DNA from 3 places in the Candidatus Seongchinamella marina genome. Region 3 is predicted to be linked to each of the others. Evidence: predicted binding sites of a transcription regulator. Region 3 holds the regulator's gene; each other region holds the start of a gene.

Region 1 (4,206 bases), on a different contig from region 3:
TTGGGCGTGAACGCATTGCGCACAATGCGGCGTACTTTCTGATGAAGGGGTGGATCCATGTTAATGATGGTGTTTTGCTGCATCTCCACGGTGAACTCATCCATTTCCATAGGGAAGGCAGAGCGGGCGGCGGAAGAGAATAACCCGGGGTTTTTCGAGACGAAGTCCATCTCTTTAATGCGAGTGACTGCCCAATAGGGAATTCCGGTGATTGGGTCTTCGATTTTAACCATCGGGCCCGCATCACGAATTTCCTTCAGGTCCTTATAGGGCATGCCATCCTTATAGGTATCGGGATCCAGCAAGTTGGAAAAAGGGCATTGGCTCATGATGGCCTCCCGGCAATTTGGTTGTGTGGATGGAGTGCAACTAACGCCTATTAGTTCATAGTTAATTCTGGCATAAGCCGGTTATTGGGTAAAGTCAGACCGGTATTCCCTGCTGCACTGCAGGGTTAGGGTTTTAGTGCCCGCGGTACCCCAGGGCTTCGCTCAACTGGGGCTCATAGACTCGCTGAAGGCCCTCCATATCAGCAATCGTGCGAGCCACGCGCAACGAGCGGTGTAATGCTCTACCCGACAGCAGCATTTGCTCTGCCGCCTGCTCCAGCATCTGTTTGGCGGATTTATTCAGCTCACATATATCCAGTAATCGGTCGTTACCAAGGCGAGCATTAATGCAGTGCTGACGCGAGTGCTGGGTCTCCCGACACTGATTTACCCTGGCGCGAATTGCGCTAGACGATTCGCCGCTACAGTCTTGCGCCAGCAATTGGCCGGGTGCAAGTCGGGGGACATGAGCGTGGAGATCTATGCGATCCAGCAGGGGTCCGGAAACTCGACCACGGTAGCGCTTAATCTGGTCGGGGGTGCACCGGCAGGGCCGCTCCGGATCACCGAGATAACCACAGGGGCAGGGGTTCATTGCAGCAATGAGTTGGAAACTGGCGGGGTAGCTGAGTTTGTGTCGTGCCCTGGAGATTGTCACCAGACCAGATTCCATTGGTTCTCTTAATACTTCAAGGCAGTGGCGGCTGAATTCAGGCAGTTCGTCGAGAAATAACACGCCTCCGTGGGCCAGGGAGGCCTCTCCGGGACGAGGGTCGCTGCCGCCGCCAATTAAGGCGGCGGCGCTGGCGCTGTGATGAGGACTGCGAAAAGGTCGTCTTAGCGCTGCATCCTTGGCTTCCTTGCCCTGAAAATCTCGCAGTGCCAGGGTAACCAGAGCCTCCTCGCGGGATGGGGGCGGCAATATGCCGGGGAGGCGGCTGGCCAACAAGGTCTTGCCGGTGCCCGGAGGCCCACTGAACAGCAGATTGTGGCCACCGCTGGCAGCGATCTCCAGTGCCCTGCGAGCTGACTCCTGGCCAACGACATCACTGAGGTCGGGATAGCTCATTTCTGCTCGCATAATGTGGCGATCAGGCTCAGGCAGAGTTGCAGAGCCGTTGATGTGGGCACACAGGGTAAGTAAATCGGGCGCGGCGAGGACTGAGGCGTCCGGAACCAGGCTGGCGTTGCGCTGGCAGGGAGTGGGTACTATCAATCCATTACCGCACGCACTGGCGGCCAGAGCGGCGCAAACTACGCCCGGAACGGATTGTAAACTACCGTCCAGGGCGAGCTCACCCAGATATTCGCAGGGCGTCGTTTGTTTGTCTTCTAACTGTCCCGAGGCCATTAAAATGCCCAGCGCAATGGGCAGGTCAAAACGGCCACCGTGTTTGGGTAAATCTGCGGGTGCCAGATTGATGGTAATACGGCGGTCTGGGAACTCGAAGTGGGAGTTGAGAATAGCGCTGCGCACCCGCTCCTTACTTTCGCGCACTGCGGTTTCAGGTAAGCCGACAATATTAAAGGCGGGCAGCCCATTGGAGAGATGGGTTTCCACGCGCACCGCTGGGGCGGAAAGACCGGACAGTGCCCGGCTGTGAACAACAGACAGTTCCATGGCTCGTCCTTGAGCACTGGGCCGGTGATCCGGCGTTTATCAGCCCTCGGAAGAGAGCGCCTCAAATTCCTTGGTCATGGCTTCCAGTTCGGCTTCCAGTGTGACCACTCTTTCGCGCGTGCGTTTGAGGATCTCTGATTGGGCGTCGAACTCCTCGCGGCTTACAACCTCCAGGCGGGAAAGTGCCGACTGAGCCAGGGCGCGCACGCTTTTATCTACTTCTCCTTTGAGGCCGGAATTACCCACCATTTCGTTAACCTGTTGCAGGACTTCCCAGGGAGGAGGGGGGGGTTTAATCGCCATTGCTATCGACCTTGTTGGGCAGGGTGGCATGAATGTTAGTCGATTTGGCGCTGGGAACCCAGATCAGATTCGGGCAAAAACCGTTGTTGACTCGTAAAAGGAGGAGACTTTCTGCCAGACGCTTCATTTTGGTGCGCCAAGTGGTGGCGCTGATCAATTTGGGTGCATTGAGCAGCCCGCCGGTAGTGCTTCAAGGGTGCTATTTAATGGCCATTTTCAGCCCAACACTCTGATTTTAATGAAAATATTTCTATTTGGCACAGCCGATGCAATACCCAGTGCAGAGCGTCACAGCGCACACAGTGTGCCCGTGAAGAGATGGCGCATTACACAGCTAACACCCAGTCAAACAAATCATGGAGATATGAAACATGTTGAAAAAAGTACTTCCCGCAGCAATTGCAGTCTCATTACTGTCTGGAGCTATGGCTACCACCGTGCAGGCTGGCGAAATTAGCGCCAACGTTTCACTGGTCAGTGACTATCGCTTCCGTGGTATCTCGCAGTCGAACGAAGATATCGCTATCCAGGGCGGTTTTGATTACGCCTTCGATAACGGTATTTATGTCGGTACCTGGGGCTCTTCGGTCGATTTCGATAGCACAGATGGTTTCAACGGTTCCCTGGAGCTGGACTACTATGCCGGCTGGGCCATGGAAGTGGGTGAAAACTCAGCCATCGATGTGGGCTACATGTATTACGACTATCCCGGAGACGATGGCGCCGAGGGCGACTATCAGGAAGTTTACGGCAGCTTTTCGTTTCACGATTTTACCATCGGCCTGAATTACTCCGATGACTACTACGGTGAAACCGATACCTTCTTCTATTACTACGCGAACTACAGCTTTTCCCTTGGCGAAAACTGGGGCCTGGACGTTCATGTCGGTTATAACGACCTGGAGGAAGATGGAGGTTTCTTGGGTACCAGTGAAGGTTCCTATACCGACTATTCCGTGGGCCTGACCTGGTCTGTTGTGGGTGTGGACCTTGGTGCTGCTTATGTGGGCACAACGCTTGATGAGGAAGATGTGTTCGGCACTGACTGGGGTGAAAACACCGTGGTTTTCTCAATATCCAAAAGCATGTAGTCGAAATTGAGCCGAACCGGGGGCGCCCAAGTTGGCGTCCCATATTAAATACCAGGAGACAAACATGAAATTAATCACGGCGGTAGTGAAGCCCTTCAAGCTGGACGATGTGCGCGAGGCATTGTCTGAAATCGGCGTTCAGGGCATCACTGTGACAGAAGTAAAGGGTTTTGGTCGCCAGAAAGGCCACACCGAGTTGTATCGAGGTGCTGAATATGTTGTCGACTTTCTGCCCAAGGTAAAGATCGATGTGGCGGTAGCCGACAGTGTCGTTGAGCAAACGATTGAAGCAATCACCAATGCTGCAAATACAGGGAAGATCGGTGACGGAAAAGTTTTTGTCTCGCCCCTGGAGCAAGTGATTCGGATTCGGACCGGTGAAACCGGCGAAGAAGCCATCTAATCCCTGAACTGAATAAGAGAGAGTTATTCTAATGGAAGACAATATTTTTCAACTGCAGTACGCGCTGGACACCTTTTACTTCCTGATATGCGGTGCGCTGGTCATGTGGATGGCTGCCGGATTCGCAATGCTGGAAGCAGGTTTGGTTCGCGCCAAGAACACGACCGAAATATTACTTAAAAATGTCGCGTTGTATGCGGTCTCCTGCACCATGTACATGATATGCGGTTATATGATTATGTACGGCGGCGACCTGTTCCTTTCCAACATCACCGGCGACGGTGTTGCAGGCGCTGAAGAGGCTGCCACTTACGCACCATCGGCAGACTTTTTCTTCCAAGTGGTATTCGTTGCAACGGCCATGTCCATCGTATCCGGTGCCGTGGCTGAGCGCATGAAGCTGTGGGCTTTCCTGGCATTTGCGGTGGTCATGACCGGTTTTATCTATCCGATGGAAGG
Region 2 (4,206 bases), on a different contig from region 3:
CCTTGACCATGGACACCAATACACCATTGCTGCGATGAATGATTTCCGCATTTTTGACTGCGCCGTAATGGTCAAACACGTGCGTCATAATTCCGCTGCCCGAGGTCATGGTAAGAAACTGGGAACGGAAGCCGATCAAGCCGCGGGCGGGAATAATGAACTCCAGGCGCACCCGGCCTTTGCCATCTGGCACCATATTTTCAAGCTCTGCTCTACGCAGGCCCAACTCTTCCATCAGCGAACCCTGGTGCTCATCTTCACAATCGATCACCAACTGTTCATAAGGTTCCTGCATCTGGCCATCGACTTCTTTCTGAATCACCTCGGGTCGAGAGACACCCAATTCGAACCCCTCACGCCGCATGGACTCGATCAGCACCGACAGGTGCAGTTCGCCACGGCCTGATACCTTAAACTTATCTGGGCTGTCGCCAGGCTCAATGCGCAGAGCCACGTTGTGTATCAACTCACGTTCAAGGCGCTCCTTGATATTGCGGGAAGTTACGTATTTGCCTTCTTTGCCCGCGAAGGGAGAATCGTTGACCTGGAAGGTCATACTAACGGTGGGCTCATCAACGCTGAGGGCTGGCAGTGCCTCTATGGCAGCGGGATCGCACAGTGTGTCCGAGATGTTAAGGCCATCAATACCGGTCACACAGACAATATCCCCAGCCTCGGCCGAGTTAACATCTACGCGCTCCAGACCCAGATAACCCATCACCTGAAGCACCTTGCCATTGCGAGTTTCACCTTCGATACCAACGACAGAAACCTGGGTATTGGGAGCCAGTTTGCCGCGGGTAATGCGACCCACACCGATCACACCAACATAACTGGAGTAGTCCAGTGCGCTGATTTGCATCTGCAAAGGTCCATCGCTATTGACCTTCGGCGCTGGCACTTTTTCCACAACGGTTTCAAACAGTGGCTGCATATCCGCAGCCATGTGTTCGTGATCCAGGCCTGAAATACCTTCAATTGCCGAGGCATAAATCACTGGAAAATCAAGCTGCTCTTCATTAGCACCAAGGCGGTCAAAAAGATCAAACACCTGATCCACAACCCAGTCTGGTCTGGCACCGGGGCGGTCTACCTTATTGACTATCACAATGGGGTTCAGGCCTTGCTCAAAGGCTTTAGAGGTCACGAAACGAGTCTGCGGCATAGGCCCGTCCACGGCATCCACCAGCAGCAGTACCGAATCGACCATGGACAGCACTCGCTCCACCTCTCCGCCGAAGTCGGCGTGCCCGGGGGTATCTACGATATTGATATGATAGTCATTCCATTCAATCGCAGTGTTCTTCGCCAGGATGGTAATACCACGCTCACGCTCCTGGTCATTGGAGTCCATCACTCGCTCGGCGCCTTCGGCGCGGCGGTCCAATGTCCCGGATTGCTGCAACAAGCAGTCCACCAGGGTTGTTTTGCCGTGGTCAACATGGGCGATGATGGCGATATTGCGCAGTTTATCGATCAAGGGGTTACCTATAGAGTCATTTTCTGGAGCGACTAATCTGCCGCATGCGGCGACAGGGCGCTTCCACGAGACGTTTAGTGGGCGTTCGAAGGCCGCGGATTATACACTAGAGAATTGGTCGTGTTTTGGTAGTTTTACGGGACGTAAACCTTTAGCTGACGATGTCAGGATTCCACAGGAACGCCGTCATAGCGGCGATTCATCGCCCCTGCACCGCAAAGCAGCATGTAACGGCTATCGGGCGTCAGCTGGGAAGGCCTGCTTTGCGCTTCTTTATCGCTTGTCTCAGCCGGGGTGGATTTGAACTTTAGGGCCGATACTCTGGAGCACAACCTTCAGATTTTCATCGCGCTGGATTATAAAACGACGAAGATCGGGTTCACTCTGAGTGATCACCTCGTAGAAAAACTTGACATCAAATTTCATAGGGGCACTAATGCGTAGCCCTGCGCGGGAATGCAATGCACGGACATCGCTTCCGGATTGGTGCAGGCGGTGCAAGCAGGCCGATAATCGGCGGCCTTGCACCAATATTGTGCGTTGATGCACTTTATTGGTGCACTTTTATTTCGACACACGCGAGCTACAGCACAAAGTTTATAGTATTCAATAAGTTACCTTTAGCACCTTTTTGGCACAGCTCTTGCTAACTCTGAAACTGCCGATACATTTGGGCGCAAGCTTTGGCTGGGCCCCTGAAAAAGCAAACTGGCTGGCCCGCTGGCCACACTTAATCCCCTGGAGGACTAGACATGTCAGAGAAAACTCTGAACCTGATCAAAGAAAGCGAAGCGCGTTGGGTAGACATGCGCTTCACCGACACCCGCGGTAAAGAACAGCACGTAACCATCCCATCTAAGGAAGTCGATGAAGATTTCTTTGAGGGTGGCAAGATGTTCGACGGCTCATCTATTTCGGGCTGGAAGGGTATTAACGAATCAGACATGATTCTCATGCCTGACGACAATGCTTCCCTGATCGACCCGTTCACTGACGACACTACCGTGATTGTTCGTTGCAACGTGGTTGAGCCCACTACTATGCAAGGCTATGACCGCGACCCGCGCTCCGTAGCAAAGCGCGCAGAAGCCTACCTGATGTCCACTGGCATTGGTGACACTGCCTACTTCGGACCTGAGCCAGAGTTTTTTGTCTTTGACGACATCAAGTGGAACGTGGACATGTCTGGTGCCAGCTACCAGATCCACTCTGAAGAAGCGGCCTGGGTATCCAACCATCAGTTCGACGAAGGCAACATCGGTCACCGCCCCGGCGTTAAGGGCGGCTATTTCCCCGTACCCCCTGTCGATTCCCTCCACGACATTCGCGGTGCGATGTGTACTGCAATGGAGCAAATGGGCCTAGATATTGAAGTACACCACCATGAAGTAGGTACCGCGGGCCAGTGTGAGATTGGCACCCGCTTCAACACCCTGGTAACCAAGGGTGACGAAGTACAGGTACTCAAATACTGCGTACACAACGTGGCACACGCCTACGGCAAGACGGCTACTTTCATGCCTAAGCCCGTGGTAGGTGACAACGGCTCTGGTATGCACGTTCATATGTCCATTGCCAAAGACGGCGATAATGTATTTGCCGGTGACGGCTATGCTGGTCTGTCAGAGGAAGCCCTTTACTACATCGGCGGCATCATCAAGCACGCTCGCGCTTTGAATGCATTCACCAACGCGTCTACTAACTCGTACAAGCGTCTCGTGCCCGGTTTTGAGGCACCTGTGATGTTGGCCTACTCGGCGCGCAACCGCTCTGCTTCAATCCGAATTCCCTATGAGCCAAGCCCCAGGGGCAAGCGCGTAGAAGTTCGCTTCCCTGACCCTACAGCAAACCCGTACCTGGCTTTCGCAGCCATGTTGATGGCAGGTCTGGACGGCATCCAGAACAAGATCCACCCTGGCGACGCTGCGGACAAGGATCTTTACGACCTGCCGCCGGAAGAAGGCAAAGCCATACCCACTGTGGCGGCGACTTTCGACCAGGCGCTGGCCGCACTGGACGCAGACCGCGAATTCCTCACTGCGGGCGGCGTTTTCTCTGACGACATGATTGATGCTTACATCGAGTTGAAGGAAGAAGAGATCGAGCGACTGAACATGACAACTCACCCCGTAGAGTTTGATATGTACTACTCCGTGTAAGCCGCAGGCTTATCACACCGGGAAGGGGCTGACCGCAAGGTCAGCCCTTTTTTTCTAGCCTGGCATTTAAAGCACCAGGAACAGGCGCCACTGCCGTGATTATCTGAACTTTTCCACTGCGGGAACTCTTACCGCAAATTCTTTTCTGATAGGGTATTGGGGACTCGCTGGACCCTGGAGAACACGCCATGACCAAAGCTTCTTTTCTCGCCTTGCTAATCACAGCATTGTTTGCAACCCACAGCGCAGCACAGATCTACAAAACCACTGACGCAAATGGCAACGTGGTCTTTACCGATCAACCACCTGCAGGCACCACCGCCAGTGAACAGGTAGACCTGCAGCAAACCAACACTACCCCTGCAGTTGCGCCTCGCGCACCCAGCACCCCTGAGCCGCGCGAACCAGAACCTACACCTATCGAGGTCAGCATTACCTCTCCTGCGAACGAGACTACCATTCCCATGGGCGGTGGTATGTTTGATGTCTCCGCCACAGCCACTCCCGGCGTGCGACCTGGCCAGACCCTGCAGCTATTGCTGGACGGCACCCCAAAAGGGGCGCCAC
Region 3 (4,206 bases):
GCAGCTCATAAATGGTCATTTGGCTCGTGTCCAGTACGAAAGATGCCGCGCTGGAGATTGGCTCCAGTAGCTGTCGTTCCTTATCAATGGCTTCAGCGAGAGGCATGCTGTCAGAACTGAGGGGGTGCTTGCGACGAGTTTCCGAGAAGCGTTTTATAAGTGCCGACTCCTGGGCGTCAAGGAACAGCACTTCTGAGTTTACCGAGGCTGGCAGTGAAGCCATTACCTCGCCGAAATTGGCCAGGTCCTTCCAGGCGTTGCGTGCGTCAATGCAAACCGCCGTGCCGCGAAAGTGGCCGAATTCTTCACTGCTGGTTTTTTCCACCAGTGATGGAAGCAGTGAGACGGGAAGGTTATCGATACAGTAGTAACCCTCATCTTCCAGTTGGTTGAGGGCTGTACTTTTGCCTGAGCCCGAGCGTCCGCTGATGATGATAAGCTGCATTCAGGGTGCGACCGCTTGAGCTTGCGTGGCGAGCTTGAACAGCTCATCCGAGCCCTGGACTTTACGCAGCTCATCGCAAAATTTCGGCTGGCTGAATAGTCTTGCCAGTCCCGCCAGGGTCTCAAGGTGCTGCTGATGGGCCTCTGCAGGTACCAACAATGCGAATACCAGATCTACTGGCTGGTTGTCAGGCGAGTCGAAATCGATGGGTTCTGCAAGTGTAAGCAGTGTTCCTGTGGGCTGGCTGCAATTATCAATACGACAGTGCGGTATGGCGATGCCTTCACCCAGCCCCGTGCTGCCCAATTTTTCGCGGGCAACGAGTTGGCTCAGGACCTCGTCGTAAGAAAGGGAAATCTGGTCATCGCTGATCAGGCGCGCCAGCGTTTCAAATAAACGTTTCTTGCTGACACCCGGAACCTGGCTTGCGGTGCGTTCCGGGGTCAGTAAATCTGCTAAGGGTTGCATGGGGTTATCGATATCTGCCTAGTGTCCGCGGGTTTTTTCTTTGTGCTTTATTAACTGTCGGTCCAACTTGTCGACCAGGGAGTCAATGGCGGCATACATGTCTTCGGATTCTGCATGAGCGAATAAGTCGGCACCGGATATATGTATGGTGGCCTCAGCCTTTTGAACCATTTTTTCTACAATCAGAGTCACCTGAATATTGGTGATCTGGTCAAAGTGTCGTTGCAGTCGCTCGAACTTGGTGTCCACATATTCCTTCAGAGGCTCGGTAACCTCTACATGGTGTCCGCTGACGTTTAGTTGCATATTATTGCTCCTTCTTCAGGTTAACCCGGCTAAACCGGTACCGGCACTGCCGGATTTTTCGATTTCAGTCTGCTACTGATAAAGTTTAGACCACTGTTAGCAAGCAGCGGTTCTTTTCGTCCGTTCTAGCTGGTCATCAACTAGCCCAACCTCTTGCGTTCGTTTGAGGGCGGAATCATTAAGGTTTCCCTGTACTTGGCGATGGTACGCCGGGCCACATTGATTCCCTGTGCCTCTAATAATTGAGTAATTTTGTTATCGCTGAGTGGCTTGCGAGGGTTTTCGGCTGCAACCAGCTTTTTGATAAGGGCTCGAATTGCGGTGGATGAACACTCGCCTCCAGCGGCGGTAGAAACGTGGCTGGAAAAAAAATACTTGAGTTCGAAAATACCCCTGGGCGTGTGCATGTACTTTTGGGTAGTCACTCTAGAAATTGTGGATTCATGCATTTCAACGAGTTCGGCAATGTCTGCCAGCACCAGCGGTTTCATCGCTTCTTCACCGTATTCCAAAAAGTTGCGTTGACGCTCCACTATTCTGGTGGCGACCTTAAGTAGGGTTTCGTTCCGGCTTTGTAGACTCTTCAGGAACCAGCGCGCTTCCTGCAGGTTATCTTTCAGGAATGTATTGTCGGCGCTGCTATCAGCACGCTTTATGAGACTGGCGTAGTCGTTGTTGATACGCAGTTTGGGCGCTATGTCTGGGTTGAGCTCCACTAGCCAGCGGCCTTCCTTTTTACTCACGAATACGTCGGGGACAACATATTCGACATCTTCCGGCGCAAAAGTTTCCCCCGGATTAGGATCCAGCGTTTGAATGAGAGCCAAGGCATCTTTCAGCTGCTCTTCATCAAGCCGGGTTCGTCTCATGATCTGGCTGAAATCACCGCTGGACAGCTGCGGGAGGTGTCGATTGAGAATGAGTCTGGCCTGCTCCAGATGGGGGGTGCCGGGCGGCAGTTGCTGTAACTGAACGAGTAGACACTCTTGCAGGTCGCGGGTGCAGACACCGGTTGGTTCGAATTGTTGCAGCCGGTGAAGTACCGCTACAACTTCGTCCAGCTCCACATCCAGCTCGAGCTCGATAGACTCGTGTATTTCCACAGGTGTTGCTTGCAGTCGGCCATTGCGGTCAGTCGAGTCAATGATCGCCAGGGCGATCAGACGATCGGAGTCGGACAAGCGCGTCAGATTCAGCTGCCAAAGTAGCTGTTCGTGCAGGCTCTCACTGTGAGTGTTGCGGGACTCAAAATCCCCATCGGCGTAGCCGTCATTGGGCGGAGGCGCGGGAGCTGAGCTGGAGGGCAGTAAATCCTCCCACTGAGTGTCCACTGGCAGGTCATCGGGGAGCAACTCACTGCTGGCTGAGGCTTCCAGGGTCGTGCTGGTCTCGCTTTCGGGGTCTGTGCTGTGCTGCACACTCTCCATGGGGCCATCGCTCTGGCTGTTGACTGGCTCGCTGTCGGAGGCTTGGGCAGGGCCATCTTCTTCGTTGACCTCCAGCATAGGGTTGTTATCCAGCGCCTGCTGGATTTCCTGCTGAAGATCCATGGTAGAGAGTTGCAGCAAACGGATAGCCTGCTGCAGCTGAGGCGTCATCGTCAGCTGCTGGCCCAGTTTGAGTTGGAGCGATTGTTTCATCGAATGCTTGGCAAGGCCCTCAGGCGCCAGCTATTAGGCAGACGCCGTGGTGTTACAATGAGATCAGTTTAGCGTTGCCGATAGAGTCGTGGCAACTACTTGGCGCGAAATTTGCTTGTTGACAATCTTTGGGGGGTAGTTCTACTGCCGATTTTACAGTTGGAATTGATCTCCGAGGTATATTCTGCGCACATGTTCGCTGCCCAGGACGTCTTCTGCGGTACCAGAGGCAATAATATGCCCTTCGCCAACGATGTACGCTTTTTCACAAATATCCAGCGTGTCTCGAACATTGTGATCTGTAATCAGCACCCCGATTCCGCGATCACGGAGATGGTTAATAATGGTTTTGATGTCGTTAACGGAGATAGGGTCTACCCCGGCGAAAGGCTCATCTAGCAGGATAAAATCGGGTTCTGCCGCCAGCGCTCTGGCAATTTCAATACGGCGCCGTTCTCCGCCGGACAGCGCCTGACCCAGGCTGTCGCGAAGATGCTCAACGTGAAACTCTTCCAGCAGCTGGTCGCGCCGCTCCAGACGTTGCTTCTTGTTCAGATCCGGCCGAGTCTCCAGAATGGCGAGGATATTGTCGCCGACGGTGAGCTTGCGAAATATGGAAGCTTCTTGGGGTAAGTAGCCCAGGCCATGCCTGGCGCGTTCATGCATGGACAGAGGGGTGATATCTTCTCCATTGAGTTCTATGACCCCTCGGTCGGCCTGGATGATGCCAATGATCATGTAAAAACAAGTGGTTTTGCCCGCGCCATTGGGGCCCAGGAGGCCGACCACCTGACCGCTGTCGACCTGCAGGGAAACATCCCGCACCACTTCCCGACCACGGTAGGCTTTGGCCAGATTATTTGCCTGTAAACAAGCCACGTTAGCGCTCCTCTTCGCTGACCACTCCGGCCGGGATCACTACTTTGACGCGGCTGGACTCGCTGTTCTTGTCGGAGCCCGCCTTGACCAGTTGCTCATTCATCAGATAGTCGATTGAGTCGCCGGTGACGATTGACCCCTCTTGCTCGATATTGGCGTTTTCTCGCAGTTGGATGCGGTCTTCGGTCTTAAAGTACTCTATCGTGTTGGCGCTCGCCTTAATGGGTCCCTTTTCGAGTTCTGGCTGCTGTTGCAGGCGCGCGGGGCTGCCCGTAGCCAGTATGCGATCGGCTTCCTTATCGTCGTGGTAGATGGTGATCTGGTCTGCTTCGATATGCAGGCTGCCCTGGTCCATCCTGACATGGCCCTCATAGCGAGTGAATCCTTGTTTCTCATCACGCAGAGCTTCATCGGCTTCTATGCGGATGGGTTGATCCCGGTCGTCAGGCAGCGCAATGGCGGCGCCAG

Evidence for each region. The regulator sigma-54, encoded in region 3, starts transcription at its own class of promoters, with help from an activator protein. The targets are predictions, from matches to a motif close to TGGCACANNNNTTGCNNT.
Region 1: the regulator sigma-54 is predicted to act here: its motif matches at 2,509-2,526, upstream of EYC87_RS11195 (TorF family putative porin).
Region 2: the regulator sigma-54 is predicted to act here: its motif matches at 2,113-2,130, upstream of glnA (glutamate--ammonia ligase).

What each region holds. Positions count from the first base shown of each region.
Region 1 covers NZ_SHNP01000003.1:622,189-626,394, forward strand. Annotated here, with positions in the region: gene EYC87_RS11180 (cytochrome P450) at 1-329, opposite strand, end outside; gene EYC87_RS11185 (YifB family Mg chelatase-like AAA ATPase) at 463-1,950, opposite strand; gene EYC87_RS11190 (accessory factor UbiK family protein) at 1,990-2,253, opposite strand; gene EYC87_RS11195 (TorF family putative porin) at 2,625-3,344, shown strand; gene glnK (P-II family nitrogen regulator) at 3,409-3,747, shown strand; gene EYC87_RS11205 (ammonium transporter) at 3,779-4,206, shown strand, end outside.
Region 2 covers NZ_SHNP01000003.1:268,678-272,883, reverse strand. Annotated here, with positions in the region: gene typA (translational GTPase TypA) at 1-1,480, opposite strand, end outside; gene glnA (glutamate--ammonia ligase) at 2,233-3,639, shown strand; gene EYC87_RS09665 (DUF4124 domain-containing protein) at 3,828-4,206, shown strand, end outside.
Region 3 covers NZ_SHNP01000001.1:614,511-618,716, forward strand. Annotated here, with positions in the region: gene rapZ (RNase adapter RapZ) at 1-445, opposite strand, end outside; gene ptsN (PTS IIA-like nitrogen regulatory protein PtsN) at 446-913, opposite strand; gene hpf (ribosome hibernation-promoting factor, HPF/YfiA family) at 932-1,219, opposite strand; gene EYC87_RS02680 (RNA polymerase factor sigma-54) at 1,360-2,859, opposite strand; gene lptB (LPS export ABC transporter ATP-binding protein) at 3,013-3,738, opposite strand; gene lptA (lipopolysaccharide transport periplasmic protein LptA) at 3,740-4,206, opposite strand, start outside.